2 regions of the Streptomyces sp. NPDC054757 genome follow, and region 1 is predicted to be linked to the other one. Evidence: riboswitches for the same ligand, from Rfam matches in the RefSeq annotation. Region 1 holds a riboswitch; the other holds the start of a gene.
The links. Region 1 has a riboswitch for cobalamin ahead of cobN (cobaltochelatase subunit CobN). Riboswitches for the same ligand answer to the same signal wherever they lie in the genome.
Positions count from the first base shown of each region.

Region 2: it holds a riboswitch for cobalamin, as region 1 does, so the genes downstream of both, ACWGKJ_RS19970 (CbtB domain-containing protein) here and cobN (cobaltochelatase subunit CobN) in region 1, are expected to answer to the same signal.

Region 1 covers NZ_JBSHBW010000014.1:98,928-113,346, forward strand. Annotated here, with positions in the region: gene cobN (cobaltochelatase subunit CobN) at 1-3,118, opposite strand, end outside; cobalamin riboswitch at 3,194-3,325, opposite strand; gene ACWGKJ_RS18480 (cobalamin biosynthesis protein CobG) at 3,528-4,847, shown strand; gene ACWGKJ_RS18485 (precorrin-8X methylmutase) at 4,867-5,493, shown strand; gene ACWGKJ_RS18490 (precorrin-2 C(20)-methyltransferase) at 5,502-7,001, shown strand; gene ACWGKJ_RS18495 (cobalt-precorrin-6A reductase) at 7,108-7,857, opposite strand; gene ACWGKJ_RS18500 (cobalt-precorrin-5B (C(1))-methyltransferase) at 7,869-8,999, shown strand; gene ACWGKJ_RS18505 (Lrp/AsnC family transcriptional regulator) at 9,039-10,097, opposite strand; gene ACWGKJ_RS18510 (amidohydrolase) at 10,184-11,464, shown strand; gene cobM (precorrin-4 C(11)-methyltransferase) at 11,528-12,292, opposite strand; gene cbiE (precorrin-6y C5,15-methyltransferase (decarboxylating) subunit CbiE) at 12,289-13,668, opposite strand; gene ACWGKJ_RS18525 (DUF6332 family protein) at 13,787-14,065, opposite strand; gene ACWGKJ_RS18530 (LamG-like jellyroll fold domain-containing protein) at 14,062-14,419, opposite strand, start outside.
Region 2 covers NZ_JBSHBW010000016.1:69,328-83,746, reverse strand. Annotated here, with positions in the region: gene ACWGKJ_RS20010 (cytochrome P450) at 1-766, opposite strand, end outside; gene ACWGKJ_RS20005 (GTP-binding protein) at 813-1,445, opposite strand; gene ACWGKJ_RS20000 (DUF742 domain-containing protein) at 1,426-1,800, opposite strand; gene ACWGKJ_RS19995 (roadblock/LC7 domain-containing protein) at 1,797-2,204, opposite strand; gene ACWGKJ_RS19990 (ATP-binding protein) at 2,201-3,781, opposite strand; gene ACWGKJ_RS19985 (ATP-binding protein) at 4,041-6,674, opposite strand; gene ACWGKJ_RS19980 (DUF2127 domain-containing protein) at 7,054-7,827, shown strand; gene ACWGKJ_RS19975 (histidine phosphatase family protein) at 7,903-8,520, opposite strand; adenosylcobalamin (AdoCbl) riboswitch at 9,099-9,189, shown strand; gene ACWGKJ_RS19970 (CbtB domain-containing protein) at 9,234-9,458, shown strand; gene ACWGKJ_RS19965 (CbtA family protein) at 9,505-10,272, shown strand; gene ACWGKJ_RS19960 (alkaline phosphatase family protein) at 10,493-11,920, shown strand; gene ACWGKJ_RS19955 (SDR family NAD(P)-dependent oxidoreductase) at 12,103-12,939, opposite strand; gene ACWGKJ_RS19950 (hypothetical protein) at 12,975-14,402, opposite strand.

The DNA of each region.
Region 1 (14,419 bases):
AGTCGTCGGAGTCCGCGATGTCGTGCTCACGGGTGTCGGTGTTCTTCGCGGCGACCGTGATCCGCTTGTACGCCGTCTCCATCTCGGCGCGGGCCGGGCGCCCGTCCAGCTCCCGCCCGTAGGCGTAGCCGCCCCACACCGAGTACACCTCGGCGAGATCCGCATCGGTGCGCCAGTCGCGGCTGTCGATGAGCTGGAGGATCCCGGCGCCGTAGGTACCGGGGCGGGAGCCGAAGATCCGGGTGGTGGCGCGGCGTTCGTCCCCGTGCTCGGCCAGGTCGGCCTGCGTGTGGGCGCGTACGTGGTTCTGCTCGTCGGGCTCGTCCAGGGACGCGGCCAGCCGTACCGCGTCGTCCAGCAGGCCGATGGTGTGCGGGAAGGCGTCACGGAAGAAGCCCGAGATGCGCAGGGTGACGTCGATACGGGGGCGGCCCAGCTCGTCGAGCGGGACCGGCTCCAGGCCGGTGACCCGGCGTGATGCGTCGTCCCACACGGGCCGGACACCGAGCAGGGCGAGGGCCTCGGCCACGTCGTCGCCCGATGTGCGCATCGCGCTGGTGCCCCAGAGGGAGAGCCCCACCGAGCTGGGCCACTCGCCGTTGTCGGTGCGGTAGCGCTCCACGAGCGAGTCGGCCAGCAGCTGTCCGGTCTCCCAGGCGAGCCTGGACGGGATGGCCTTGGGGTCGACGGAGTAGAAGTTGCGGCCGGTCGGCAGAACGTTGACCAGTCCGCGCAGCGGGGATCCGGAGGGGCCCGCGGGGACGAAGCCGCCGTCCAGGGCGTGGAGGGCGTGGTCGATCTCGTCGGTGGTGGCCGCCAGCCGCGGGACGACCTCCCGGGCCGCGAAGCCGAGGATGTCCGCCACGGCCTGCGGGTGCCCTTCGGCCACCTTGACCGCGGCTTCCGGGTCCCAGCCCGCCGCTTCCATCGCCTCGACGAGGGCCCGTGCCTGGTCCTCGGCCGCGTCGGCGCCGGTGCGGGTGGCGTTCGCCTCGTCCAGGCCGAGTGCTTCGCGCAGTCCGGGCAGTGAGGCGGTGCCGCCCCAGATCTGGCGGGCGCGCAGGATGGCGAGGACCAGGTTGACCCGGTCGGCTCCGGCGGGCGGATTGCCGAGGACGTGCAGCCCGTCGCGGATCTGCGCGTCCTTGATCTCGCACAGCCAGCCGTCGACGTGGAAGATGAAGTCGTCGAAGCCCTCGTCGTCGGGCCGGTTCTCCAGACCGAGGTCGTGGTCGAGCTTGGCGGCCTGGATGAGCGTCCAGATCTGGGCCCGGATGGCGGGCAGCTTCGCCGGGTCCATGGACGCGATCTGGGCGTACTCGTCGAGGAGTTGCTCCAGGCGCGCGATGTCCCCGTACGAGTCGGCGCGGGCCATCGGCGGCACCAGGTGGTCGACCAGGGTGGCGTGGACACGGCGCTTGGCCTGGGTGCCCTCGCCCGGGTCGTTCACCAGGAACGGGTAGACCAGCGGAAGATCGCCCAGGGCGGCGTCGGGTCCGCACGCGGCGGACAGGCCGGCGTTCTTCCCCGGCAGCCACTCCAGGTTGCCGTGCTTGCCGAGATGGATCACGGCGTCGGCACCGAAACCGCCGTCGTCCGCGGATGCGGCGATCCAGCGGTACGCCGCCAAGTAGTGGTGCGAGGGCGGCAGATCGGGGTCGTGGTAGATCGCGATCGGGTTCTCGCCGAAGCCGCGTGGCGGCTGGATGAGGATCAGCAGATTGCCGTGGCGCAGTGCGGCGAGCACGATGTCGCCCTCGGGGTTGCGGCTGCGGTCGAGGAACATCTCGCCGGGCGCCGGTCCCCAGTGCTCCTCCACGTCCGCGCGCAGTTCGGCGGGGAGTGTGGCGTACCAGCGCCGGTAGTCGGCGGCGGGGATACGGACCGGGTTGCGGGCGAGCTGTTCCTCGGTGAGCCACTCCTGGTCGTGGCCGCCTGCCTCGATCAGTGCGCGGATCAGTTCGTCGCCGTCACCCGAGGCGAGACCGGGGATCTCCCGGGTGCCGAAGTCGTACCCCTGGTCGCGGAGTCGGCGCAGCAGGGCCACGGCGCTCGCGGGGGTGTCCAGGCCGACGGCGTTGCCGATCCTGGAGTGTTTGGTGGGGTATGCGGAGAGCACCAGGGCCAGCTTCTTGTCGGCGGGGGCTATGTGCCGCAGACGGGCGTGGCGGACGGCGATCCCGGCGACGCGGGCGGCCCGTTCGGGGTCGGCGACATAGGCGGGCAGCCCGTCCTGGTCGATCTCCTTGAAGGAGAACGGCACGGTGATCAGGCGGCCGTCGAACTCGGGCACCGCGATCTGCCCTGCCGCGTCCAGCGGCGAAACGCCCTCGTCGTTGGCCTCCCAGGCGGCCCGCGATCCGGTGAGGCAGAGCGCCTGGAGGATGGGGACGTCCAGGGCGGTCAGGGCGCCCGCGTCCCAGGACTCGTCGTCGCCGCCCGCTGACGCCTCTGCGGGCTTCGTCCCGCCGGCGGCCAGGACGGTGGTGACGATGGCGTCCGCCGCGCGCAGCGTCTCGATCAGCCCAGGCTCGGGGGTGCGCAGTGAGGCGACGTAGAGCGGCAGGGGCCGGCCCCCGGCGTCCTCGACGGCGGAGCAGAGGGCGTCCACGAAGGCGGTGTTGCCGCTCATGTGGTGGGCCCGGTAGTAGAGCACCGCGACGGTCGGGCCGTCCGTGGCGCGTGCGGTGCGCTCCAGCGGACCCCAGCTGGGTGCGGGCGCCGGCGGTTCGAAGCCGTGGCCGGTGAGCAGCACGGTGTCGGAGAGGAACCGGGCGAGCTGGCCGAGGTTGGCGGGCCCGCCGTGTGCCAGATAGGCGTGGGCCTCGGCCGCGATGCCGACCGGGACGGTCGATGCCTCCATCAACTGGGCGTCGGGGGCCTGCTCGCCGGTGAGGACGACGACCGGGCGCCCGTCGGCCAGGAGCAGATCGATCCCCTCCTGCCAGGCGCGGATGCCGCCGAGGAGGCGTACGACGACCAGGTCGGCGCCTTCGAGGAGGGCGGGCAGTTCGGTGAGCGGGAGCCGGGACGGGTTGGCGAAGCGGTACGCCACCGGGCCTTCCGCGGCACGTGCGCTGAGCAGATCGGTGTCGGACGTCGACAGAAGCAGGAGCATGCGGCGTCATGCCTTCCTCGGGGTGTCCGCGCCCCGGGTTGTGGAGGATCGGGTCTCCCCTGCTCGGGCGGGGCCGAGAGTCCGGGGAAGGGAGTTCCTGGCTCACCCGGCTCACGGAGCCGGGCTCACAGTGGCGGGACCGCGCCGGAATCTGACCGGGCTTCCTCCCCTGTCGCCGTCTTGGGCGACAACGGGCCCGTGGGCTTTCGTCCGGCTCGTACCGGGCTCGCGGGTCCGGCGTGCACCCTGATCCGGCTGATCCGAACGGAAGACCCTCATGGCCCGTCGAGAAGCATAGTAACGACCTTGGCGGGCGGCCGGGAGAGTGCCCGCGGTCCCGCCCGCGGCCCGCCCGGTGTGCGCGAGCCGGCGTATCGGTGCAGGACACGGGCCCTGTGAGCCGGTCGGTATGCTCGCCGCCATGCCCCACTCCTCCATACCTCCGCCGCCACAGCAGCCGGTCCCCCGGCGTGACCGCGGTGACGCGTGTCCGGGCAGCCTGCGCCTGCACACGGCGGACGACGGCGCACTGGCGCGGGTCCGGATCCCCGCGGGGGTACTGACGGTCGCGCAGGCCGGGGTGTTGCTGGACGCCGCGCTGCGGCTGGGCGACGGGACGCTGCATCTGACGTCGCGCGGCAATGTGCAGCTGCGGGGGCTGGACCCCGGCAGCGGCCAGGAGCTCGCCGCGTTGCTCGCGGGCGCCGGGCTGCTGCCGTCCGTACGCCATGAGCGGGCCCGCAATGTCGTGGCATCGCCGCTGTGCGGGCTCGACGGGCGCGGGGCCGCCGATGTGCAGGGCTGGGCACGGGAGTTGGATGCGCTGCTCTGTGCCACTGAGGCCGCCGCCGGTCTCTCGGGCCGGTTCCTGTTCGCGCTCGACGACGGCCGCGGCGATGTGGCCGGACTCGGCGCCGATGTGACGTTGGTCGCTTCCGCGGACGGCGGCGCGCTGCTGTGTGCCGACGGGGTGCGGGAGACGCTGGCGGTTCCGGCCGCGGACGCGGCCCGCTGCGCCCTGCTGGCGGCCGAGACCTTTCTGGACGCCGTCCGTGCTGCCGGGACCGGAGCCTGGCGGGTGGCTGAACTGCCCGGCGTTCCGGGCCTGTTCGTACGGGCGGTCGCGGAGCGGCTGGCGGCGGCCGGGATCCCCGCCGCTGCCCGGGAGCGGGTCGGACCGCTGCCGTCCGGTGCCGGTCCCGTGCCCGGCACCGTCATGGCCCCGGACGGGCGGGCCGTGCTCTGCGCCGGGGCGCCGCTCGGCTCCCTCACCGCCGCCCAGTGGCGCCTGCTGACCGGGACCGCGCTGCGGGACGGGAGCGGGGAGCTGCGGCTGACCCCCTGGCGGGGAGTGGTGCTCCCCGGCCTGGGCCCGGACGCCGCCGAAGCCCGGTCGGCCGGACTGTCGGCGGCGGGGATGATCACCGGTCCGGACTCCCCCTGGCACGGGGTGGGGGCGTGCATCGGGCGCCCCGGCTGCGCCAAGTCCCTGGCCGATGTGCGCGCCGACGCCGCGCTGGCCCCCGGCACGGGCCGCGGCCTGCCCGTGTACTGGTCGGGGTGCGCACGGCGCTGCGGCCACCCGCACGGCGACCGGGTGGACGTGGTCGCCACGGCCGGCGGTTACGAGGTCTCCGTACGCGGCGAACGGCTGCACGGCACCATGAACGACCCTTCAGAGTTCGCCGCCACCGTGGCGGATGCCCGGACCACACCCCTCACGCAGTGACGAAATGAGCGAGAAGACAGTGTTCGACTACGAGAAGGACGGCCCGGCGATCTACCGCCAGTCCTTTGCGACCATCCGCGCAGAGGCGGACCTCTCGGGGCTTCCCGCCGATGTCAGCCAGGTCACCGTCCGGATGATCCACGCCTGCGGCATGGTCGACCTGGTGCGTGATCTCGCCTACACCCCGCAGGTGGTGGCGCGCGCCCGCGAGGCGCTGCGTGCCGGGGCCCCGGTGCTGTGCGACGTGGCGATGGTGGCCAGCGGGGTGACCCGTAAACGGCTGCCGGCCGGCAACGAGGTGGTGTGCACGCTCTCCGACCCGTCCGTGCCCGGCCTCGCGGCGGAGCTGGGCACGACGCGCACCGCGGCCGCGCTCGAACTGTGGCGTGACCGTATGGAGGGCGCCGTGGTGGCCGTGGGCAATGCGCCGACCGCCCTGTTCCGGCTCCTTGAGATGGTCCGCGAGGGCGCACCGCGCCCTGCGGCGGTCATCGGGGTGCCGGTCGGTTTCGTCGGCGCGGCCGAGTCCAAGGACGCGCTGGCGGCGAACGGTCTGGACCTCGACCATCTGGTGGTGCGGGGGCGGCGCGGCGGCAGCGCCATCGCGGCGGCAGCGGTCAACGCCATCGCGAGCGAAGAGGAATGAACAGCGGCATGAGCGAGCAGAGCACCGGACGGCTGTACGGGGTCGGGCTCGGCCCGGGCGACCCGTCGCTGATGACCGTACGCGCCGTGGAGGTCATCGCGCAGGCGCAGGTGGTCGCCTTCCACAGCGCCCGGCACGGCCGGTCCATAGCCCGGTCCATCGCGGCCGCGCACATCCGCGCCGACCACATCGAGGAGGCGCTGGTCTACCCGGTCACCACGGAGACCACCGACCATCCCGGCGGATACCGGGGCGCCATGGAGGAGTTCTACGCCGAAGCGGCGGCCCGGCTGGCCGCGCATCTCGACGCGGGCCGCACGGTGGCGGTGCTCGCCGAGGGCGATCCGCTCTTCTACGGCTCGTACATGCATATGCACAAGCGGCTGGCGGACCGCTATCCGACCGAGGTGATCCCGGGTGTGACCTCGGTGAGCGCCGCCGCCGCCCGGCTCGGTGCGCCGCTCGTCGAGGGCGAGGAGGTGCTGACGATCCTGCCGGGCACACTGCCCGAGGAGGAGCTGACGGCCCGTCTGGCGTCGACGGACTCCGCGGTGGTGATGAAGCTGGGCCGCACCTTCCCCGCGGTACGGCGGGCCGTCGCCCGGTCGGGGCGGATGGCCGACGCCCGCTATGTGGAGCGCGCCACGATGCCGGGGGAGCGTACCGGCGAACTGGCCGATGTGGAGGCGGGATCGGTGCCGTACTTCTCGGTGGCGGTGCTGCCGAGCCGGATCGGCGCACCCGGTCCGGTACGGGAGCACGGCGATGTCACCGTGGTCGGTACCGGGCCCGCGGGGCCGCTCTGGCTCACCCCGGAGACCCGGGGCGCACTGGCGGCGGCGGACGATCTGGTCGGCTACACCACGTATCTGGACCGGGTCCCGGTCCGGCCGGGGCAGCGGCGGCACGGTTCCGACAACAAGGTCGAGTCGGAGCGTGCCGAGCTGGCTCTCGATCTGGCCGGGCGCGGGCGGAAGGTCGTGGTGGTGTCGGGCGGCGACCCCGGTGTGTTCGCCATGGCCACCGCCGTACTGGAGGTCGCCGCCCAGGACGCGTACCGCGATGTTCCGGTGCGGGTGCTGCCGGGGGTGACGGCGGCCAACGCGGCTGCCGCGCGTGCGGGGGCGCCGCTCGGCCACGACTACGCGACGATCTCGCTCTCGGACCGGCTCAAGCCGTGGGAGGTGATCGCGGAGCGGCTGCGCGCCGCTGCGGCGGCCGACCTGGTGCTCGCCCTGTACAACCCCGGTTCCCGCAGCCGGACCTGGCAGGTCGGCAAGGCCCGCGACCTGCTTCTGGAGCACCGCGCGCCGGGCACCCCCGTGGTGCTGGGCCGGGACGTCGGCGGGCCGGACGAGAGCGTGCGGATCGTGCGTCTGGGGGCGCTGGATCCGGCCGATGTCGACATGCGCACGATTCTGCTGGTCGGCTCGTCCAGGACCCGGACCGTGCGGCGTGGTGACGGCGAGGAGATCGTCTGGACGCCACGGAGCTATCCCGAGGGGTGAGCGGGGCAGGCCGGTACGGGACGGACGGGTACGGGGCTGACCCGTACGGGGTGCACCGGTGTCCGGTGCACCGGGCTGCTGTCCCGGTGCTGGCGGCGGGCGCGGCTCAGGCCGCTCCCCCGCCGTCCCGCCGCTCCCGTACCCACCGGACGGCTTCGCCGGGGGTTTGCGCGAGCTGTACGCCCTCGGGCACGGCGGGGCGGCGGACGACGACCACCGGAACGCCCGCCTCGCGTGCCGCGGTGAGCTTGGCCGCGGTGGCCGGCCCCCCGCTGTCCTTGGTGACCAGTACGTCGATCCGGTGGTCGCGCAGCAGCGCCCGCTCGCCTTCCAGGGCGAAGGGGCCCCGGTCCAGCAGCGTTTCCATGTGCGCCGGGTGCGGGGGGTGCGGGGCGTCGACCGACCGCACCAGGAACCAGAGCCCGTCCAGAGCCGCGAACGCGGCCAGACCCGTACGCCCCGTGGTGAGGAAGACCCGGCGCCCCAGCACCGGAAGCATCGCGGCGGCCTGCTCAAGGGAGTCGGCCGGATGCCAGTCGTCGGCCTCGCCCGCCACCCACCCGGGCCTGCGCACGGCGAGCAGGGGAACATGGGCGGTGGCAGCGGCCGAAGCCGCGTTGAAACTGATGGTTCCGGCGAAAGGATGGGTCGCGTCGATGAGCGCGTCGACCTCGTGCTCGCGCAGCCACTGCGCCAGACCCCCGGCTCCGCCGAATCCGCCGATACGGACCTCCCCCGGCGGCAGCACGGGCCGTGCCAGGCGCCCGGCCAGGGAACTGGTGACACGGGCCCCGGGGTGCAGCTCCGCGGCGATCCGCCGGGCCTCGGTCGTGCCGCCGAGTATCAGTACGTGCATCGGAGCCTCTCGTGGCTGAGGGGGTGGGTGGCCGCAGCGCCCAACTCAAGCACACCGGGCTGCGGCCGGGCTGGACGACCGGCGCCTGCGCGACGGCTGCCGCGACGGCCGCCTGGACCGCGCTGCTGAGCGGCGAGTTCCCCGACCCGGTGACGGTCACCCTGCCCAAGGGGCAGACGCCGTCGTTCGCGCTGGCCGTGGAGGAGCTGGGCGACGGCCGGGCGACCGCCGGGGTGGTCAAGGACGCGGGCGACGACCCGGACGTCACCCACGGCGCGCTGGTCCGGGTCACCGTCCGGCGGCTGCCCCCGGGCTCGGGGGTGGTGTTCAGGGCGGGCCCCGGTGTCGGTACCGTCACCCGCCCCGGCCTTCCGCTGGAGGTGGGCGAGCCCGCGGTCAATCCGGTGCCGCGGCAGATGATGCGCGAACACCTCACGCGGGTCGCCGAACGCCATGGCACCGGCGCGGACGCCGAGCTGACCGTCGCCGTGGACCACGGCGAGGAGATCGCCCGCTCCACCTGGAACCCCCGCCTGGGCATCCTGGGCGGTCTGTCCATCCTGGGGACCACGGGCGTGGTGGTGCCCTACTCGTGCTCGGCCTGGATCGACTCGATCCGGCGCGGTGTCGATGTGGCGCGGGCGGCCGGGCGTACCCATCTCGCCGGATGCACCGGCTCCACGTCGGAGCGTACGGTCGTCGCCGAGTACGGGCTCCCCGAGGACGCTCTGCTCGACATGGGTGACTTCGCGGGGGCCGTGCTCAAGTACGTACGGCGTCATCCGGTGGACCGGCTCACCGTCTGCGGGGGCTTCGCCAAACTCTCGAAACTGGCGGCCGGGCATCTGGATCTGCACTCCGCCCGTTCCCAGGTGGACAAGGGCTTCCTGGCGGGCCTGGCCCGGCAGGGCGGCGCCGGTGAAGCGCTGGCCGCTGAGGTCGCCGGGGCCAACACCGGGCTCGCCGCCCTGCAGTTGTGCGGTGCGGCGGGGGTACCGCTGGGCGATCTGGTGGCGGTGGCCGCCCGCGACCAGGCGCTCTCGGTGCTGCGGGGGGCGCCGGTCGCGGTCGACGTCATCTGCATCGACCGCGCGGGCGGCATCGTGGGCCGCAGCGCGACGGGAGCGTGGCGCGCCCGCTGAGCCCGTCCGCCGCGACCGGCCCTGCTCAGTCAACCGCGGTCAGTCGTGCTCGGGAAGCCCGAGTGGCACACGGCGGACCGCGCGGCCGTCGATGTCCAGGAGCCATCCCATGCGTTTGGCGGACTGGAGGGCCACCGACCGGTCCTTGACCTCCAGTTCGGGGAAGCGTTCGGCGAGCGACGCCTCGAAGGAAGCGATACCGCTCAGGCCGGGGAGCCAGACCGCGATGAGCAGGTTGTGCGGGCCGCTCACGGACGCGCACATCCGCACCTGTTCCATCCGGGCCACCGCGCTTCCCGTCGCTTCCAGCCGTCCGTGCGGTACGACACCCCGGAACACCACCATCGTGGACAGACCGGCCAGCGGACGGGCGAGGTCGCAGCGGAAGGAGATGGAGCCGGTCCGGATCATCCGCTGGAGTCTGCGGCGGGCGGTGTGCTCACTCATGCCGGCCGCCGCGCCGAGTTCCGTGTAGCCCATACGTCCGTCGGCTCCCAGCGCGGTCTTCAGGGCCCGGTCCTCGGGGTCCTGCTCGGCGGGCGTCCGAGTGCCGCCGCGGGGCCTGCGGGGTGAGCGAGAGGCTGCCAGACCCGTGCGGAGTGCGGGTTCCATCGCACCCATCCGCCAGTCGCCACCCTCTCCGAAGAAGGTGAGGGCCAGCCGGGTGCGGGTGGAGCGCACCCCCGGCAGTCCGCCGATGAGGCGGTGGACGGACTGCCCGAGCCGCGGCAGATCGGCCGCGGCGACGGACACGAGCAGGTCGTAGTCGCCCGCTGTCACGTCGAGGCTGAAGACCCAGGCCATCCCGGCCAGCGCGGCGGTGACCGCGTCGAGGGATCCCGGCCGGCAGCGGACCTCCACATAGGCGATGGTCGCCGCGTCGGGCGCGTCATAGGCGGTGACCCAGGCCAGCCCCGCGGCCCTCAGACGCTCCCAGCGGCGGGCCGCTGTCGTCGGGTCCGCTCCGATCGCCCGCCCGATCCGGGTCCAGGGGGCGCGCGGCGCGTACTGCAGTGCGTCCACCAGTACGAGATCGGGTTCGGACAGACGGCTGCGGGAATCCGGCGGTTCCCGGTCAGGTATGCGGCTTTCCTGCATTTCGGGGCCTCCTTGACGCGCGGGCCGGAGGGTGGGGCAGCCGCCGGCCACCGTCCGGTGATGGCCACTGTAGAGAGGAGCGCCGTATGACTGTTTCCGCCACTCCCCTGCTCACCGGCCTCGAAGGCCGACTGCCCGCCCTGCGCGAGCTGTACAGGGATCTGCACGCCCACCCGGAGCTCTCCTTCCAGGAGGTCCGCACGGCCGCCCTCGTCGCGGACCGGCTGCGTGAGCAGGGCTGGGAGGTCACCGAGCAGGTGGGCGGCACCGGTGTCGTCGGGGTGCTCGGGACCGGCGAGGGGCCGGTGGTCCTGCTGCGGGCCGACATGGACGGGCTGCCGGTACGGGAGGAGACCGGACTGCCCTACGCCTCCACCGTGACCGCGCAGGACGGCGACGGCGACGAGGTGCCCGTGATGCACGCCTGCGGGCACGACATGCATGTCACCTGTCTGCTGGGGGCCACCGCGCTGCTCGCCGCCAACCGGGACGCCTGGCGGGGCACGGTCGTGGCCGTGTTCCAGCCGGCGGAGGAGGTCGGCGGGGCCACGGCCATGATCGACGACGGGTTCCTGGAACGGTTCCCCCGGGCCGGGATCTGTCTGGGCCAGCATGTGGCCCCCGCGCCGGCCGGCTTCGTCGGCACCCGGCCGGGACCGGTGATGGCGGCTTCGGACAGCCTGCGGGTCCGGCTGTTCGGGCGGGGCGGCCATGGGTCGACGCCCGAGGCGACCGTGGATCCCGTCGTGCTGGCGGCGGCGGTCATCATGCGTCTGCAGACCGTGGTGTCGCGTGAGGTCGGAGCGGGTCAAACGGCCGTGGTCACCGTGGGGTCCGTCCACAGCGGCACCAAGGAGAACATCATCCCGGACACCGCCGACCTGAGCATCAACATCCGGAGCACCACCGCAGCGGTACGGGAACGGGTGCTGGCGGCCGTCGAACGGATCATCCGCGGTGAGGCCGCCGCGTCCGGGGCCCCGAAGGAGCCCGAGATCGAGGCGTTCCACTGCTTCCCGGTCACGTTCAACGACCCCGTGGCCACCGGCACGGTGCAGGCCGGGCTGACCGCCGCCCTGGGTGATGGCCGGGTGTTCACGCTGCCCCAGGCGATCACCGGCAGCGAGGACTTCGGCACCTTCGGGACCGCGCTCGGCGTGCCCTCCGTCTTCTGGTACTTCGGCGGTACGGATCCGGCCCGGTTCGAGGGCTTCGACCCCGGCGGGATCCTGGAGAACGGGATCCCGCCGGAGATCCCCGGCAACCACTCGTCCCTCTTCGCCCCGGCGCCCGATCCGACCATCGGGGTCGGCGTCACCTCGCTGCTCGCGGCGGCCGCGCAGTGGCTGATACCGGTGGCTCCCTAGGGTCTGTCGTCGAAGTGCCGACAGACCCTGGCGTTCCGACGGCCGACAGCGGGCGGTCGGCGGTCAGGCTCCCGGGGCGGGCAGGCAGTCCCGTTCCCGCTCCGGCGAGTACAGGTGGCTGTCGCCGAACTGTTCGGCGCCGAGGGTGCGGCCCACCATGATGACCGCCGTGCGCAGGATCCCCGCTTCCGCGACCTGCCCGGCGAGGGTGTCGAGGGTGCCGCGCAGAACGATCTCGTCGGGGCGGCTGGCCAGGGCCACGACAGCGGCCGGGCAGTCCGCGCCGTAGTGCGGCAGCAGCTCAGCCACGACCCGTTCGGTGTGCTGCACCGCCAGGTGGAGCACGATCAGCGCGCCCGACGCGCCGAGTGTGGCCAGGTCCTCGCCGTCCGGCATGGCGGTGGCCCGCTGGGCGACGCGGGTGAGGATCACGGTCTGGCCGACTGTGGGGACCGTCAGTTCGCGCTTCAGCGCGGCGGCCGCCGCAGCGAAGGCGGGAACCCCGGGCACCACCTCGTACGCCACCCCGGCGGCGTCGAGCCGGCGCATCTGCTCTGCCACCGCGCTGAAGACCGAGGGGTCCCCGGAGTGCAGACGGGCCACGTCGTGGCCCTCCTGGTCGGCGCGTACCAGTTCGGCGGTGATCTCGTCCAGGTCGAGCTGCGCGGTGTCGGTCAGCCGGGCGTCCGGCGGGCATTCGGCGAGCAGTTCACGCGGGACCAGGCTGCCGGCGTAGAGACAGACACCGCAGGAGGCGAGCAGACGGGCGCCACGCACCGTGATGAGGTCCGCGGCGCCGGGTCCGGCACCGATGAAGTACACGGTCATCTGTCGTCTCCAGGAAGGGGTGGGTACGGGTTCTTCTCGGCGTCGGTCATGTCGGCGTCGGCCATTTCGGCTTCGGTCATATCGGCTTCGGTCATATCGGCTTCGGCGCTCTCGACCGTCTTCCCGACGTCCCTCTCGGCGCTCTTCCCGACGGCCCATTGGGTGACCGGCATGGCCTGCCGCCAGCCGGTGAAGCCCCCGACCGGCACGGCGTGCGCGACGGCGAGGCGCACCAGGTCACCGCCGTGGCGGCGGTACCGGTCGGCGAGGAGCGCCTCCGACTCCAGCGTCACGGTGTTGGCGACGAGCCGTCCGCCGTCGGGCAGGGCGTCCCAGCAGGCGTCAAGCAGCCCCGGGGCGGTGAGTCCGCCCCCGATGAACACCGCGTTCGGCACGGGCAGTCCGGCCAGCGCGTCCGGGGCCGCGCCGGTGACGACGCGCAGCGCGGGGACGCCGAGCCGGGCGGCGTTGCGGGCGATGCGCCCGGCCCGCACCGGATCGCGCTCGACGGTGACGGCGCGGCAGGACGGGTGGGTGCGCATCCACTCGATGGCGATGGAGCCCGAGCCGCCCCCGATGTCCCAGAGCAGTTCACCGGGGGCCGGGGCGAGCGCGGCCAGGGTGGCGGCGCGCACATGGCGTTTGGTGAGCTGGCCGTCGTGTTCGTACGCGTCGTCGGGCAGCCCGGGGACGGCGCCGGTCCTCGGGGCGCCCGGGGTACGGCGGCAGTCGACCGCGATCACGTTCAGCGGGTCGCCGGGCGGATGCGGCCAGCTCGCGGCCGTGCCCTCGATGAGGTTCTCCCGCTCGCCGCCCAGCTGTTCGAGCACCCGTATCCGGCTCGCTCCGAAGCCGTGCCCGGTGAGGTGCGCCGCCACGTCGGCCGGTGTCGCGGCGCCCGCGCTGAGCACCAGGAGCCGTCGGCGGTCGTGCAGCGCGGCGGCCAGCCGGGCGATGGGCCGGCCGACCAGGGTGATGGCCTCGGTGTCCTCGACCGGCCAGCCCAGCCTGGCGCAGGCGTACGAGACGGAGGAGGGGTACGGCAGCACCCGGAGCCCGCCCTCGCCCAGCACCTCGGTGAGCGCCCGCCCGATGCCGTAGAACATGGGGTCCCCGCTGGCCAGGACGGAGATCCGGCGCCCGGCGTGGGCCGCGAGGATGCGGGGTACGGCGGGGCGCAGCGGTGTGGGCCACTCCACCCGCTCGCCCCCGCACCGCGCGGGGAGCAGCCCCAGCTGGCGTGGGCCGCCGACGAGGACCTCCGCGTCGAGCAGGGCCTGCTGCGCCGCGGCGGGCAGCCCGTCCCAGCCGTCGGCGCCGATCCCGACGACGGTGACGGGCGCCGGGGCGGGGTGCGGGGGCGGTGCGGGGGCCACAACCGGTTCCTCAGGTTCGGATCGGATCAGTACCGGGTCGCATTCTGTCGGGACGCCTGTGACATGCACAAATCCCCGGCGAAGACCCCCGGGCTCCCCCGGGCTCCCCTCCGCCCCTTCAGCGCTCCGGCACACCCGTCCCCCTGCCGGGCCCCGGCGTCCGGCGTCCGCGTTCGAAGGTACGCAGCACATGCACCACGCGCACCACCGCCAACAGCCCGGCGGCCACCGTCCCCGTCGCCACCAGGGCCGCCGTGACGCGGTGCGGCAGATTCCATACGGCCGCGGGACCGGCGATCACGCCGAACACCACCGCGCCCAGGAAGCCCGCACTGGCCAGGGCGTAGCCGATCTCGACCGTCCGGGCGTCACGGTCGGACCGGCCACCCCCGCTCATCGCCCGGCTCCCTTCCCCAGCGAGTAGTGGCCAGCCGCCCGTGCGGCGCTGAGCACCCCCGGGTAGACGGCCGTCTCGTCCAGCTCACCCTTGAAGAAGCCGCTTGTGGGGCGTGAGGGCCAGCCGGTCAGGGTGTCGCCGCCGACCCGCCAGTACCCGCTCGACCTCTCGCTCTTCGTCACGGTGTTGCTCTTCAGGAGGTGGCCGTCGGCATACAGACGCATCCCGGTCGGGCCCTGCGTCGCGACCATCTGGTGCCATTTTCCGTCGTTGTACGCCTTGGGGCTCACCAGCGTCCTGAGTCCGTCGGCGCTCACCCCGAAGACGAGCTTGCCCGCGTTGGTCATGTACACC
Region 2 (14,419 bases), on a different contig from region 1:
GCCGCATGTGCTGGCTCACCTCGTCGTCGGTGAGCCCCGCCGGGTGGGCGATGAGCCGGCTGGCGAAGTCCTCCTGCGGGGCGGAACGGCGTTGGGCCACCAGCCGGTTGAGCGCCGCCATCACATAGGCGTTGCTCACGATGGCGGTCTCGGTGCCCTTGATCATGTCGCGGGCGGCCTCCACCAGCCGTTCGCTGTACTCCTCGGGCATACCGAGGATCTGACACATCACCATCATCGGCAGGTGTTCGGCGAACCGGCTGACGAGATCGGCCTTGCCGTCCTGGCAGAAGTCGTTCACCAGCCGGTTGCTGTAGCGGTTGATGAAGCGGCGGGTGCTGCGGGTGTCGATGTGCGCCATCGCGTCGGTGACCGCGCCGCGCAGCCGCTCGTGTTCGGCGCCGTCCGCGAAGACACAGATCGGCTGCCAGGTGAAGATCGGCGCGAGCGGGTGGTCGGGGGCCGCCGTGCCGTCCTGGATGGCGCGCCAGCGGCGTGAGTCACGGGAGAAGAGCGAGGGCGTACGGGTCATGTACAGGTTCTCGCTGTGGCCGAGCACCAGCCAGGCGGGGACGTCGCCGTGCAGGAGTACGGGCGCCACCGGGCCGTGCTCGGCACGCAGCTTCTCGTACAGGCCCATCGGGTCCTGCTCTGCCTCGGTCCCGTACAGCCGGCGCAGCCCGCCGGGCCCGAGCCCGTGGGCCGGACACTGCGGCGGCGGGACTGCCGCGCCGGTGCCGGGCTGTTGGTCGAAGGGGGTTGTCACGGTCACTCCAATACGTACGGACGGGGGACGGTGGGGGCGTCCGGGGTCATCGGCCGGACGGCTGCTGGGCGCGTCGCATGGCGAGGGAGTGCAGATAGCGCATGAGGGCCATCAGGGTGTCGCGGCTGGATCCGCGCTGACGTGCGTCGCAGTCCACGATGGGGATCTCGTCGGGCAGGTCGAGTGCGGCCCGCAGCGCCTCCAGTCGGTGGCGCGGGGCGTCCGGGAAGGTGTTGATGGCGACGATGAACGGCACACCGCGCTCCTCAAGCCTGCCGATCACGTCGAAGCTGACCTCCAGCCTGCGGGTGTCGACCAGGACGACGGCGCCGAGCGCGCCCTCGAAGAGGCCGTTCCACAGGAACCAGAAGCGTTCCTGGCCGGGTGTGCCGAAGAGGTAGAGCACGAGTTGTTCGCTGATGCTGATCCGGCCGAAGTCCATCGCTACGGTGGTGGCGGTCTTGCTCTCCACACCGGAGTTGTCGTCGACGCCGACCCCGGCCTGGGTCATCGTCTCCTCGGTGGTCAGCGGGCGGATCTCGCTCACCGATCGCACCATCGTCGTCTTGCCGACCCCGAACCCGCCGACGATCACGATCTTGACCGCGGCCGTCGCCGTGTCGGGCAGTACGTCTTCCCTCCTGGGGCCTGCGATCGTGTCAGAGCTTCTGGAGTCCATGCATCACCGCTTCGAGAAGGGCCCGGTCCGGCAGCGCGGCCCGGACGATGGGCGCGCGCGACTCGACCAGTTCGGCCGCGAGGAGATCGGTCAGCAGCGCGGTCACCACGCTGAACGGCAGGCGCAGATAGGCGGAGATCTCGGCCACGGACAACGGCGACGTGCACAGCCGTACGATCGCGGCCTGTTCCGGCTGGACGGTCGGGGACGGCTCGGCACGGGACACCACGATGGTGACCAGGTCGAGCGCGGCCCGTTCGCCGCCGTCCGGCCCGCCGGTGATGACGTAGAGCCGTTCCGGGTCCCCCGTGTCCGGTTCTGCCTTCCGGCGTTCTCTGCGGGGCGGCGAATTCATCCGGCCTTCCCGTCGTGGCGCGGCGGGCTGGCCAGATGGGCGCCGATCCGTACCACCATGTCGCGCATCTGCGCGCCGACCAGGCCGGCCTCGACCCGTTCATCGGTGAGGACGGCGAGATAGGAGCCGGTGCCCGCGGCCATCAGATAGAAGAACCCGCCGGTGATCTCGATGACGACGAGCCGCATTCTGCCGTCGCTGTCCGGGATCTCGGTGGCGACAGCGGCGGCCAGGCTCTGCAATCCGGCGCAGGCCGCGGCGAGCCGGTCGGCGCCGTCCGGGTCACCGCCGTGGCGGGCGATCCGCAGGCCGTCCGCCGAGAGCACCACGATCTGCTGAATCCCGGGGACCCCGTCGGCCAGCTCCTTGAGCATCCAGTCCATGCTGCCCAGTTGCTGAATCACGCCAGGTCCCCCTTGTCCCACTGATCGCCGGTCTCTCCGACAGGCGACGGTTCCTGCGGCACTCCGTTGGCCGCCTTGGTGAAGGCCTCCAGCCAGATTCCCGGCTGGGGCTCCTCCTTCTCCGCTTGCTGCTCCTGCTCGGGCGCCCGGGGCGTGTACGGGTCGGGCTCGGGCGCCGGGGCGGGCACCGGCGCCTGCTCGGAGCCGAAGGACGTACGCAGCCGGCTACGGCGCTGCGGCAGCCCGTTCGGGGTCCACTCGGTCACCACCGGTACGTCGTCCTCCATCGACAGCGCCGCCGGGGCGGGGCGCTTCGGCGCGGTGGCCTTGCGCGGCGCCCTGGAGGGGACCCGGTCGGCGAACGCGCCGATGTCCGTGTCCGCTCCGGTGCGGGGCTGTCCGGCCGCACCGATTCCGTGTGCGATCCCGGGTGCCGGGCCTGTGGTGATCATCTCGCGGGGCACGATCAGTACCGCACGGACGCCGCCGTAGGCCGACTGCCGCAGTGCGACCTTGAGGTTGTACATCTGGCTGAGCCGGCCGACGACGGCCATGCCGAGCCGGGGCGACTCGCCCAGGTTGTTCAGGTCGGCTCCGGCCTGCGCCTTGATCAGCATGCCCTCGGCACGCTTGCGGGCCTCCTCGCTGAGGCTGACCCCGCCGTCCTCGATCTCGACGGCGATCCCGGTCTGCACCTCGACCGCGGTGACATGGACGCGGGTCTGCGGGGGCGAGTAGCGGGTCGCGTTGTCGAGGAGTTCGGCGACCGCGTGGATCAGCGGCTCGACGGCCGGGCCGACGATGGCGACCTTGGCGATGGAGTGCAGATCGACCCGCGGGTACTCCAGGATGCGGGACATCGCCCCGCGCAACACGCTGAACAGCGGTACGGGCTTGGGCCACTGGCGCCCCGGCCGGGCGCCGCCCAGTACCGAGATGCTGTCGGCGAGACGCCCGATGAGCGCGTTGCCGTGGTCGAGCCTGAGCAGGTCGTCGAAGACCTCGGGCTGGCGGCCGTGGTCCTCCTCCATCTCCCGCAGCTCGGCGGCCTGCTGGTGGACGATGGCCTGGACGCGGCGGGCGATGCCGACGAACGCGAACTGCGCACCCTCACGCTGCGACTCCTCGTCGTCGACGATCTTCAGCAGGGAGGCGAGGATCTCGCGCTGCGCGGCGGGGAGGTCGCGGTACATCTCGCTGTTGTCGACGAGGATGCGCATGACCTCCTGGGGCGACTCACCGTGCTTGAGCCGGTGGATCGCGGCGGGCATCAGCTCCTTGGCGAGCCGTACGGTCTCCGCGTCGTGCGCGGCGAGCCGCTGCTCCAGGAACGCCAGCCGTTCGCCGTAGGCCCGGTGGAGCGCGCGGGTCGCCGATGCGCGGCGGACGAGTGCGGTGACGAGTACGGCGATGACGACGGTGGCCAGTACGCCGGCCCAGACAAGGGGTATCCGGGCGGCCCGGTCGGCCGCGAGCGCGCCGACGGCCGTGGCTGCCGACGTCGTGACGACGGAGAGCAGCAGCGCACGGACCAGTGGCGCTGTCCGATCGGTTGGAGGCGCCTCAACGCGAACCATGTGATCCCTCTGGCAGTTGACGGTGGGGAGAATCGAACTATCAAGACATGTGGGAACAAGTGCATGAATACATGTCATCTCAACTCACAATGAGCGAGCGTAGCCCGATCAGAACACCGCGGCGGCATATTCTTCCAACCTTGTGCGGTGACGGTTCCAGAGGAATAGACTCGCCGGTTTTACACGGTCAGCTTCCGTTCACACACGCGGAGTGACCGAACATGCGTCCCAACTGCCCCCGAAAGAGGGCAGCTTGGTATCAGCGCAGGTGCAGGGCGGCCCTGGCCCGGTCGGCCAGACCGTCGGCGCCGCAGGACTCGGCGAGGGCGAGCCCGCGCACGAGGTCGGTCTCCGAGCGGGCCGCGATGCCGAACTCCACCCGCGCCTGGGCGTGTTCATACGCGCAGGGTGACGCTTCGAGATAGGCGACCGCGCCGCCGAGCAGCTCCACGGCGCGTCCGCCGCTCTCCAGGACGGCAGCGATCCGCAGCGACTCACCGATGGCGGTGTCCGTACCGAACCGCTCCGCCCGGTGGCGGACATACGTCACCAGCTCAGCCGCGCGGGCCGGATCCTCGGTGGCGAGCGCCCGCACCAGATCGCCCGCCCAGGGCGCCATGACACTGTTGTGCCTTCCGCGCCCACGCAACGCCTCGCCGGCGGCCTCCAGTTCGGCGACGGCCTCCTTGGTGCGGCCGCACGCGAGCAGCAGCCTGCCGCGCACCGAAGGCGCGTCGGGGATGACGACCGATGAGGGGTAAGGGGGCGCGAAGCCGTACCGTTCCGCGGCCTCGCGGGCGGCCGCGACATGGCCGCGGGCCAGCAGGGTGTCGATCAGCATGCAGGCGGCGTCCCAGTTCATCGGGAGGCCGTTGCCGACCCGCTCCGCCAGGCGCAGGCTCTCGCGCAGATAGGTCTCGGCCTCGGCCAGCCGGCCGCGCCTGCGCTGGAGATAGCCGACGAGCGCGTTGGCGAAGGAGAGATGCCCGCCGCTCCAGCCGGACACCTCGAACGAGCGGAGCGCCTCCGAGAAGAGACTCTCGGCCCGGTCGAGCCGGTCGGCGTAGGCGTACGAGAGGCCGAGCAGCGCGGCGGGCTCGAACCCCCAGGAGGTGCCGGTCCAGCCGATGCCCGGTGGCAGCCGTCCGTTGACCAGGGCCCGGTCGCAGATCTCGACGATCTCCTCGGCGCTCTCGCCGCGGGCGGTGCCGTCGAACGCGCGCAGTATGAGCAGGATCCGTTCGGAGTTGTCCTGGCCGCCCAGGCCGTCGGTCATCGCGGCGAGGCGGCGGGAGCGCGCGGGACCGTCGTCCTCGACCGCCTGGACGCCCTCCCAGAGGAAGTGCGCGGTCTGCAGCCGCCGCCTGGCGGGGCCCGGCTCGGTCACCTCCGCCTCGGCCGCCACCACTTCGGCGGCCTCACGGGTCTGGTTGTTGTGCGTCAGTGCCTGGGCCAGCCGGAAGACCGCGTCCACCCGCAGCTCGTCGTCGAGCCCGGGCTGGGCGAGCGCGGCCCGCAGATGACCGACCGTGGTGGCCGGTGAGGTCAGCAGCGTGGCGCAGCCCAGCTCGTACAGGACGCTGGCCCGCACCGCGGGCAGCGGTGGCTCCTCAAGCGCCCGCTCAAGACAGCGCCTGGCCGCGTCCGGAGCACCCACCGCGAGGTGTTCGGCGGCGGCCTCCCTGAGCTGTGCGACCAGCTCGGGGTCGTCGTCCGGGTGGACCTGGAGCAGATGCGGCGCGGCGGCTGCCGCGCCCCGGCCCGCCCTGGTCACGGCCCAGGCGGCCTGGCCGTGCATCGCGGTACGGGTGGCGGGCGGTACGGCGCGGTAGACGGCGCCCGCGATCAGCGGATGGACGAACTCCATCGGGTCGCCGCCGGTGAGGATGCGGGCGGCCCGCAGCCGCTCGGCGCACTCGGCCGCCTCGCTCTCGCTCATGCCCGCGAGCCGCCCGGCCAGGCCCAGCGAGATGCCGGTGCCGAGGATCCCGGCGGCCCAGGCGAACCGGGTGGCCCCGGTGCCCAGTTCCTCCAGGCGGGCGATCAGCCCCGAGCCGCGGGCCGACGCACCCATCGCGCGCAGGGCTCCCGCCGAGTCCTCCACCGGGTCGATGGCGTCGTCCCGCACCCGGGCGAGGAGTTCGACGGTCTCGTACGCGTTCCCACCGGTCACCGCCCAGACCTCGCGGCAGAACGGGTCGTCGGCATGCTCCCCGAGCGCGCTGCGGGAGAGCTGGGCGATGGCATCGGGGGTGAGCGCGCGCAGTTGGACGGACTTCTCGGCCGCCGCCTCCAGCACGCGCAGATACTCCGCGGCGTCGCCGTCCGCCTCGCCCGTGCGGTACGCGAGGACCACCAGCATCGGCGGTCCGCCCTCGCGCCCGGTGAAGGAGGCCAGCCACGCGAGCGTCTCCAGATCGCACCACTGGGCGTCGTCCACGATGAACACCAGCGGGCGGAACAGCCCGGCGAGCCGCACCGCCACGGCCTCCAGACCGTCACGGACACCCTGCGGGTCGGCCTGCTGCGCGCCGGGCGGCGCGACACCGAGTGCGGGCCCGACGATCTCGTACCGGTCACCGAGCAGATCGCGGGCGTCCCGGATCCCGGGCATCGTCAGTGCAGGCTGCAGGAGTTGGCGTACGACGTGGAAGGGTACGGAGGTGAGCGTCTCGCCGCCGCGGGCCGACCACACCGTGCAGCGTCCGGCCGCCTGGGCACTGACCGCCTTGAGCAGCGCGGTCTTCCCGAGGCCGGCCTCGCCGCTGTAGATGAGGAGGCCCCCGGCGGACTCCCCCGCGCACAGCGCCTCGACGGCGTGCGTCCCCGCGGCGATCTCGTTCTCCCGCTCCAGCAGCGGTACGGCGGCCGGGCGTTCCTTCCGGGACCCCATCGTTCCTCCCCTGCCTGCAAACGGATCTCGAGAGTATCCCGGCAGGCCGGGGCCGCGGGCCGGTCCGGATGGACCTCTTCACGAGTGGGCAGAAGTTCCCATGCCCTGCGGGCGTGGGCAGTAATCTTGGGAACCGCCCCTGCCCCGACCCCGGCGGCCGGTGCCCACGGCGGTGCCTCTCATCCGCACCGGTACCCCTCATCCCATCCGCATCCGCGGTCCTCGTCCGCGATGACCGCCGCCCTGTCTGTCGGGGCCCTGTCATCCGGCGCCCGCCGGCGTCCTGCTACGGTCCGCGCTGGGCCGGTCCGGCCGCCACGCGGCCGCCGCCGGCAACATCAGAAGCCGACCATCGGCCGACCGTCACGGGGAAGACAGCATGAAGATCGACTGGAACCGGCGCACCTGCGCACGGCGCGGACATGTGACGTACGCCCCGCGGGAACCGGAACTCGCGGCGCGGCTGCGCGCCGACACCGGATTCGGCGAGGCATGGCGCTGTCTGCGCTGCGGGGACTTCGCCCTGGGGGATCCGCACGGATCGGGCCCCGCGCGGGACGCCCCGCTGGTGCCGCGCGGCAAGGTACTGCGCGATCTGTTCATCCTGCGCTTCCTCGCCGTGGAGCGGGCGGTGCGCGGGGTGTTCATCGTGCTGGTGGCCGTGGCCGTGTGGAAGTTCAGCAACAGCAAGGACGCAGTGCGGCGGCTCTTCGACGAGAACCTGGACGTGCTGCGCCCGGTGTTCCGTCACTTCCACTACGACCTGGACCACTCGCCGGTGGTCGGCACCATCCAGAAGACCTTCGGTTACAAGCACTCCACACTGGTGCTGGTCGCCGCGCTGCTGGTCGTCTACGCGCTGATCGAGATCGTCGAGGGCGTCGGACTGTGGCGCGCCAAGCGCTGGGCCGAGTATCTGACGGTCGTCGCCACGGCGGTGTTCCTGCCGCTGGAGGTCTACGAGCTCACCGAGAAGGTCAGCTGGCTGAAGATCGCCACCCTGACGGTCAACATCCTGGCGGTGCTCTACATCCTGCTCGGCAAGCGCCTGTTCGGCCTGCGGGGCGGGCACACGGCCTTCGAAGCGGAGCGCCAGAGCGCCTCACTGCTGGAAGTCGAGACGACCGCGGGGGCGGCGCACGTCAACGGCTGAGGCCCGTCACCGCTGCGGCACCGGCCGGCCCCACCCCCAGCCACCCGTCACCCGTCACCCGTCACCCGTCACCCGTCACCCGCTGAGCGGCACCTGATTCCACACGGCGAGGGCGGGTCGGCCGTGTTCGGTGCCGATCCGGCTCACGGACGCGGTGTCCAGCCGGAACAGCGCCCCGGCCGACGCGGGCAGTCCGAGCCGGCGCGCGGTCAGCACCCGCAGGAAGTGGGCGTGCCCGACGAGGACGACGTCTCCGCCCTCGCCGTCCAGATCGGCGTCGCGCAGCGCCACGTCGACCCGCCGCAGGACGCGGTCGGCGCGCTCGCCAACCTGCTGCGGGGACTCGCCGGGGTGCTCGGGCGGGCCCTCGGCCACCCCGTCGGTCCACAGGTCCCAGTCGGGCCGGTCCTGGTGGATCTCCGCGCTGGTGATGCCCTCGTACGCCCCGTAGTCCCACTCGTGCAGGTCGGCGTCGGCGCGTGCGGGTTCGAGGCCCGCCAGCTCGGCCGTCCGCCTGGCCCTGGTCAGCGTGCTGGTGAGGGTCAGTGCGATGCGCCGCTGGGCCAGCAGCGGTGCGACCTTGCGGGCCTGCTCCTCGCCGGCCGCCGTCAGCGGCAGATCCGTCCAGCTGGTGTGTTTCCCGGTGCGGCTCCAGCTGGTCTCACCGTGCCGTACGAGAATCAGCTCTCCCATGACCGCCCTGCCTTTTCGCGTCTGTCACCGGGCCGCCGATGTGCTGTCGGAGCCACCCGTGACGTCTGTGTTGATGTTGTACAAGGGCTTCAGCCTGTCACGACCAGCGAAGATTCCCGCAGAGGCGGCTCACGGGGTGTGATTCCGGGCGCACTGCCACGCCCTCTCCAGCGGAGCGCACCCGCCGCCGGGGCGCACCCCTGGTCACGGCTCCGGCGACCGTCCGGTGCGCGGGTTCCACCGTCCGGCCCTGCCGCCCAGCCCGGTCGGCGTCAGCGGCGCGACGTCCAGCCGCCGGAACGCCTCGTCCGGCGGCCCCGCGTCGTCGATACGGACCTCGCACAGAGCCGGACCCCGCTCCGCGAGGTGAGACCGACATCATCCGTACTGCATCATCCGTACTGCATCACCCGTACCGTCATCGCCCTCACCGTCCCGCCGTCCACCCGTCCACCCGTCCGGCCGGGCAAGCAGAACACGTGCGTCCGGGGTACCGGGCGCGGGGTGTGACGGGCCGTTCTGCCGGACCGGCACCGTAGCGAAGCCGGTCGGGCAGACGGTACGGTCCACGTGAACATGACGAAGGCGTAATGGAAGTCCGGTGAGAATCCGGCACGGTCGCGCCACTGTGAACCCGTCCTACGGGAAGTCAGACCCAGCACCTTCGTCTCAGGCACCACGACCGGGACGCGTGTTCCCCAGGAGGTTCTGCCATGGCAAACTCCCTTGCCCCCACTCCGAGCGCCCCCGCCACTCCGGCGATCGCTCCGCTCTCGGCCAAGGCCATCGCCCCCTGGGCGGTCTTCTTCGGGATCCTCATGCTCGTCCTGCTGTACTTCGTCGGCGCCGAGCAGGGCGCCACCTCGGTCGTCTCGGGGACCGACGTGCACGAGTGGGTCCACGACGGACGTCATCTCCTCGGCTTCCCCTGCCACTGACCTACTGACGTCCAACTGACCTACTGACGTCCAGGGGACCTCTCTCATGAACTCCATATCGATACGCGTCCTGCTCGTCCGCGGCATGCTGGCCGGCCTCGCCGCCGGTGTACTGGCCCTGGTGGTCGCCTATCTGCTCGGTGAGCCGCGGGTCGACTCGGCCATCGCCTTCGAGGACGCGCACAGCCATGAGCACGAGATGGAGGTGGTCAGCCGCTCCCTCCAGTCGACGGCGGGACTCGCCACCGGTGTGCTCGTCTTCGGCGTCGCGGTCGGCGGTATCGCCGCTCTCGCGTTCTGCTTCGCACTCGGCCGTACCGGCGGCTTCGGCCCGCGGGCGACAGCCATGCTGGTCTCGGCCGGCGCCCTGATCACCGTGTACGTCGTGCCGTTCCTCAAGTACCCGGCCAACCCGCCGTCCGTCGGCGACCCCGGCACCATCGGCAAACGCACCGCCCTGTACTTCCTGATGATGGTCCTCAGCGTGCTGCTCTCGGTGGCCGCCGTGCTCCTCGGCAAACGGCTCGCGCCACGGCTGGGCAACTGGAACGCGACCGTAGCGGCCGGGGCCGCCTTCCTCGTACTGGTCGGACTCGCCTATGCGCTCCTGCCCGCCGTCAACGAGGTGCCCAAGGACTTCCCGGCCACCCTGCTCTGGCAGTTCCGGCTCTCGGCGCTCGCCATCCAGCTCACGCTGTGGACCGCGTTCGGCCTGCTCTTCGGCCACCTCGCCGAGCGTCATCTCCTCCCACGGACGGCTGCGTCACACCACACGGACGGCACCGTGGCGCCAACGGCCGCCCCCACCAACTGAGCTCTCCCACAAGGGGCTTCACGGCTACTCACGGATCCCGTCCGGACCTTTGTCCGGGCGGGATCCCGGCTGTGCGAACACCAGGTTCTGGCTTGGCCAAGCCCTTGCCGCTCATTGGCCACCTGTTCATCGTCCGACTCCTCCCCTCTTCACCGGGCTCCCGAGAGAGTTCCGGAGGGGCCTCAGAACGGGCCCGTCCGAGCGTGAGAAGGGGATGTTCATGGCCGAGTTGACGCGACGCAGACTCCTTGGCTCAGCGGCAGGCGCCGTGGGCGGCGCTGCGGCGCTCTCGCTGCTGCCGCCCAGCGTGCAGAAGGCGGTCGCGGCCGGGCCGCCGCGCCACGGTTCCCTGCGCGACATCGAACACGTCGTCATGCTGATGCAGGAGAACCGCTCGTTCGACCACTACTTCGGCACGCTGTCCGGCGTACGCGGCTTCAGCGACCCGCACGCGCAGAAGCTGCCGAACGGCAAGCCGGTCTTCTACCAGCCCGACACAGTGAACCCGAAGGGCTATCTGCTCCCGTTCCATCTGGACACCCACACATCGAGCGCCCAGGCCATCCCGTCCACCAGCCACGCCTGGTCCGTACAGCACGAGGCGTGGAACGGCGGCCGGATGGACCAGTGGCTGCCCGCGCACCGCAAGGCCGACGGGGTCAACGGCCCTTATGTCATGGGCTATTACACCCGGGAGGACATCCCGTTCCAGTTCGCGCTGGCGGAGACCTTCACCATCTGCGACAACTACTTCTGCTCGGTGTTCGGTCCCACCTGGCCGAACCGGCTGTACTGGATGACGGGCACCCTCGACCCGAACGGCACCCAGGGCGGGCCGATCCTGAGCAACACCGCCGCCACGCCGTACCGCTGGACGACCTACGCCGAACGGCTCCAAGCGGCGGGCGTCAGCTGGAAGGTCTATCAGCAGGACGACGACTACGGCTGCAACATGCTGAAGAACTTCCGGACGTTCAAGGACGCCAAGCCCGGTGACGAGCTGTACGAGCGCGGTGTACGCCCCCAGCCGGAGGGCACGTTCGAGGACGACGCACGCAACGACCGGTTGCCCGCCGTCTCCTGGATCATGCCGACCAGCTACCAGTCCGAGCACCCGGACTACCTTCCGGCGGCAGGCGCGGACTTCGTGGCCCAGAAGATCGAGGCCATCGCCTCCAACCCGAAGGTGTGGGCGAAGACCGCCTTCATCCTCAACTACGACGAGAACGACGGCCTGTTCGACCATGTGGCACCCCCCACCCCGAAGCCCGGCACGACGGACGAGTTCGTCGACGGCCTACCGATCGGCGGCGGCTTCCGGGTCCCCGCGATCATCGTGTCACCGTGGACCGTGGGCGGCTGGGTCGCGGGCGAGCGGTTCGACCACACCTCGGCGCTCCAGTTCCTGGAGCGGTTCACGGGCGTACGGGAGCCCAACATCACCCAGTGGCGCCGCCGCACCTTCGGCGACCTGACCTCGGCCTTCCGCTTCTCCGACACCCACCGCCGGCCGCCGCACCTGCCGGAGGACACGGCCGAGCAGCTGGAACAGGCGAAGAAGGAGGTCGCCACCCTCCCGAAGCCGCACCTGCCGGGGGCCGACCAGAGCTTCCCACGGCAGGAACGGGGGCGCCGGCCGCGCACCTAGGATCCTGCCCACGCGACTATGTTTTCGGCTGGACGGCGAGAAGAGAGCCATACGCCGGTGGGGTGAAGCCGGCGTCCGAGAGAGCCTTCCTTCCCTTGCGGAGCCGACCGGCAAGGGATAGGGAGGCTGTTTCCTGCTCCGGGTGGGCAGGACACCTCCACGGCGGAGCGGGACTCGCCTGGTCAGGTCTGTCGGCCCGGAACGATTCCCAGCCCTGCCTGCGGCTGACCGCCGTCGACAGGGATATGCGCGCCGTTAACAGCGCCGGCCGCAGGCGAGAGAAGGAAGCCGATGACCCTGGCCACTTCGTCGGCCTCCAACAGGCGGCCACTGGGGTTGCGTTCCGCATATGCCGCGTAGGTTTCCGGGTCACGTCGGCTCAGGCGGTCCCAGCTCTTTCCCGGCAGGAGAATGGAGCCCGGGCTGACGGTGTTGACGCGCACACCGTACGGGGCCAGCTCTTGGCACAGGGCGCCCGCCAGGTAGATCTCCGATGCCTTGGCGGCCCCGTACTGGGCGGGAAAGCGAGGCTTCCAGCCGGAGATGGAGGCAACCATCACCACGGAGCTGCCGGGCCGCAGGCAGCCCAGTGCTGCCCGGACAGTACGCACCGCATGCCCCCCGTTCAGTTCCCAGGTGTCCTGCCAGTCCTCCCGGGTCGAGTCGAGGACGCCGCCGCCGCGTTTGCCTCCGATGTTGGCGACCAGGCCGTCGAGTCCGCCGAGTTCGCTGCCGGCCCGCCGGGTGAAGTCCTCCAGTTCACCGTGTGCCAGGACATCCACGCATCCCGTCACCACCGGGGCCCCGAAATCCCGGTCCAGCTCGGATGACACCTGGTCCAAGGTGCCGGGGTCCCGGCCGCAGATCGCGAGGGAAGCCCCTTCTGCCGCAAGGAGGCGCGCGATCGCATATCCCAGTCCTCTGCTGCCACCGGTCACCAGAATCGACCTACCACTCAGTCCGTACGTGACAGCGGGCACAGCTGCCGCGTTCCCTGCCGGCTCTTCTCGCTCTTCCATGGACGGCACTCTGCCACCCGTCCATCCAGGGGCGGTCAACGCACCAGTTTGCGGATGACTATGCCCACAATGAGGGTGGTGAACAGCATGCCCGCAACGGTGAACGCGACGGCGAGCGCTGTCCATCCGGCAGTATTCAGCCCCGACGGCGTGCCGGTGCCGACGTTCAGCCAGAGAGCGAGAGCGAGTACGAAGCTCCTGCCCGCGGCTGCCGTGTCTGTCAGGCCGCGGCCGGATTCGCGGACAGCGCCCGCCAGATGAAGCACCGCACCTGTCAGCAGGACGCCGGCCATCAGCACACGGGCCGGGTTGCGTGCCCGGACTCCCCAGCCGAGGATGCCACCGAGGAAGCCCTGCGCGATGGCGCGCCGCAGCGGCGGGAGGGCTGTCGCCTCGCGCTGACGCGCGAGGTAGTAAAGCTCGTCGACCTCACGGTTCCGGTTCCTCTTGGCCAGCGCCGAGCGTACGGATTCCAGGGCCACGGCCGTCACCTCGGTGAAGGACCGGTCCAGAAAAGAGAGCACCTGTGCGCCGTTGCGGAAGACCTGCCCGGCCAGCTCCATGTCGCCGACGCTGGAGGAGTTGTCGAGGCTGTAGCGGGAGCTGCCGGAGGGGAGCCCCAGGGTGCCTGTGACGGAGGAGCCGTGCAGGCTGATCACCGAGGACACCACAGAGGCCGAGGTGAGCGACACGACCGTCGTGTTGTGAAGAGCCAGCCGGGCGGTCGCACCCTCCCTGCTGCCGCCCGGGTTGTCGCAGAGCCCGAGGTTGCGAACTTCCACAGAGCCTCTGACCGTGCTGTTCGTGATCGTACTGATCTCGGCGGGAACGACCAGCCCGTTCACGCGTATGGTCTCACTGCAACGAAGTTCGCTCGCCCGCAGCGGCTCGTCCAACCGCACCCGCCTCAGCGTAAGTTCACACGTCTCGACGTCGGCGAGTTCCATGGTGGAGAGCCAGAGGTCGTCGAACGTGACGTCCTCCCGGGTTTTGAGTCCTCTCACGATCACACTCGGCCGGCCGAGACGGCCGCCCGCGGCCTGGCTGCGGACCGTCAGCGAGGACACCCGCGTGTCTCTGATGTGGAGCGTCCCGCGCAGAGCGTTGACCTGGACGAGCTCCTCGACCCGGAGGCGCTCCAGCCGGACGGTCCCGCACGAGTGCAGAGCGAGGAAGTCCAGGGCTGAGTCGATGACCGTGACCTCGCATCCGATCGACGCATTGCGGACCGTCAGGCGGCCGATGCGGGAGTTCACGACCATCAGTGCGTCCATCTCCACATGGTCGATGACCAGTTCATCGATACGGCAGGACCGTACGGTCAGCGCGCCGTCGATACTCATATGGTCGAGAGAGACCCGGTCGGCCGACACCGTGTCCAGCAGAAGGTCCGCCGTGACCTCGTCCTGGTGCAGATGCACGCTCCGGTCCTGCACGGTGCGCTGCCGACCGATTCGTGCCAAGTCCTCTAACGTCCGGA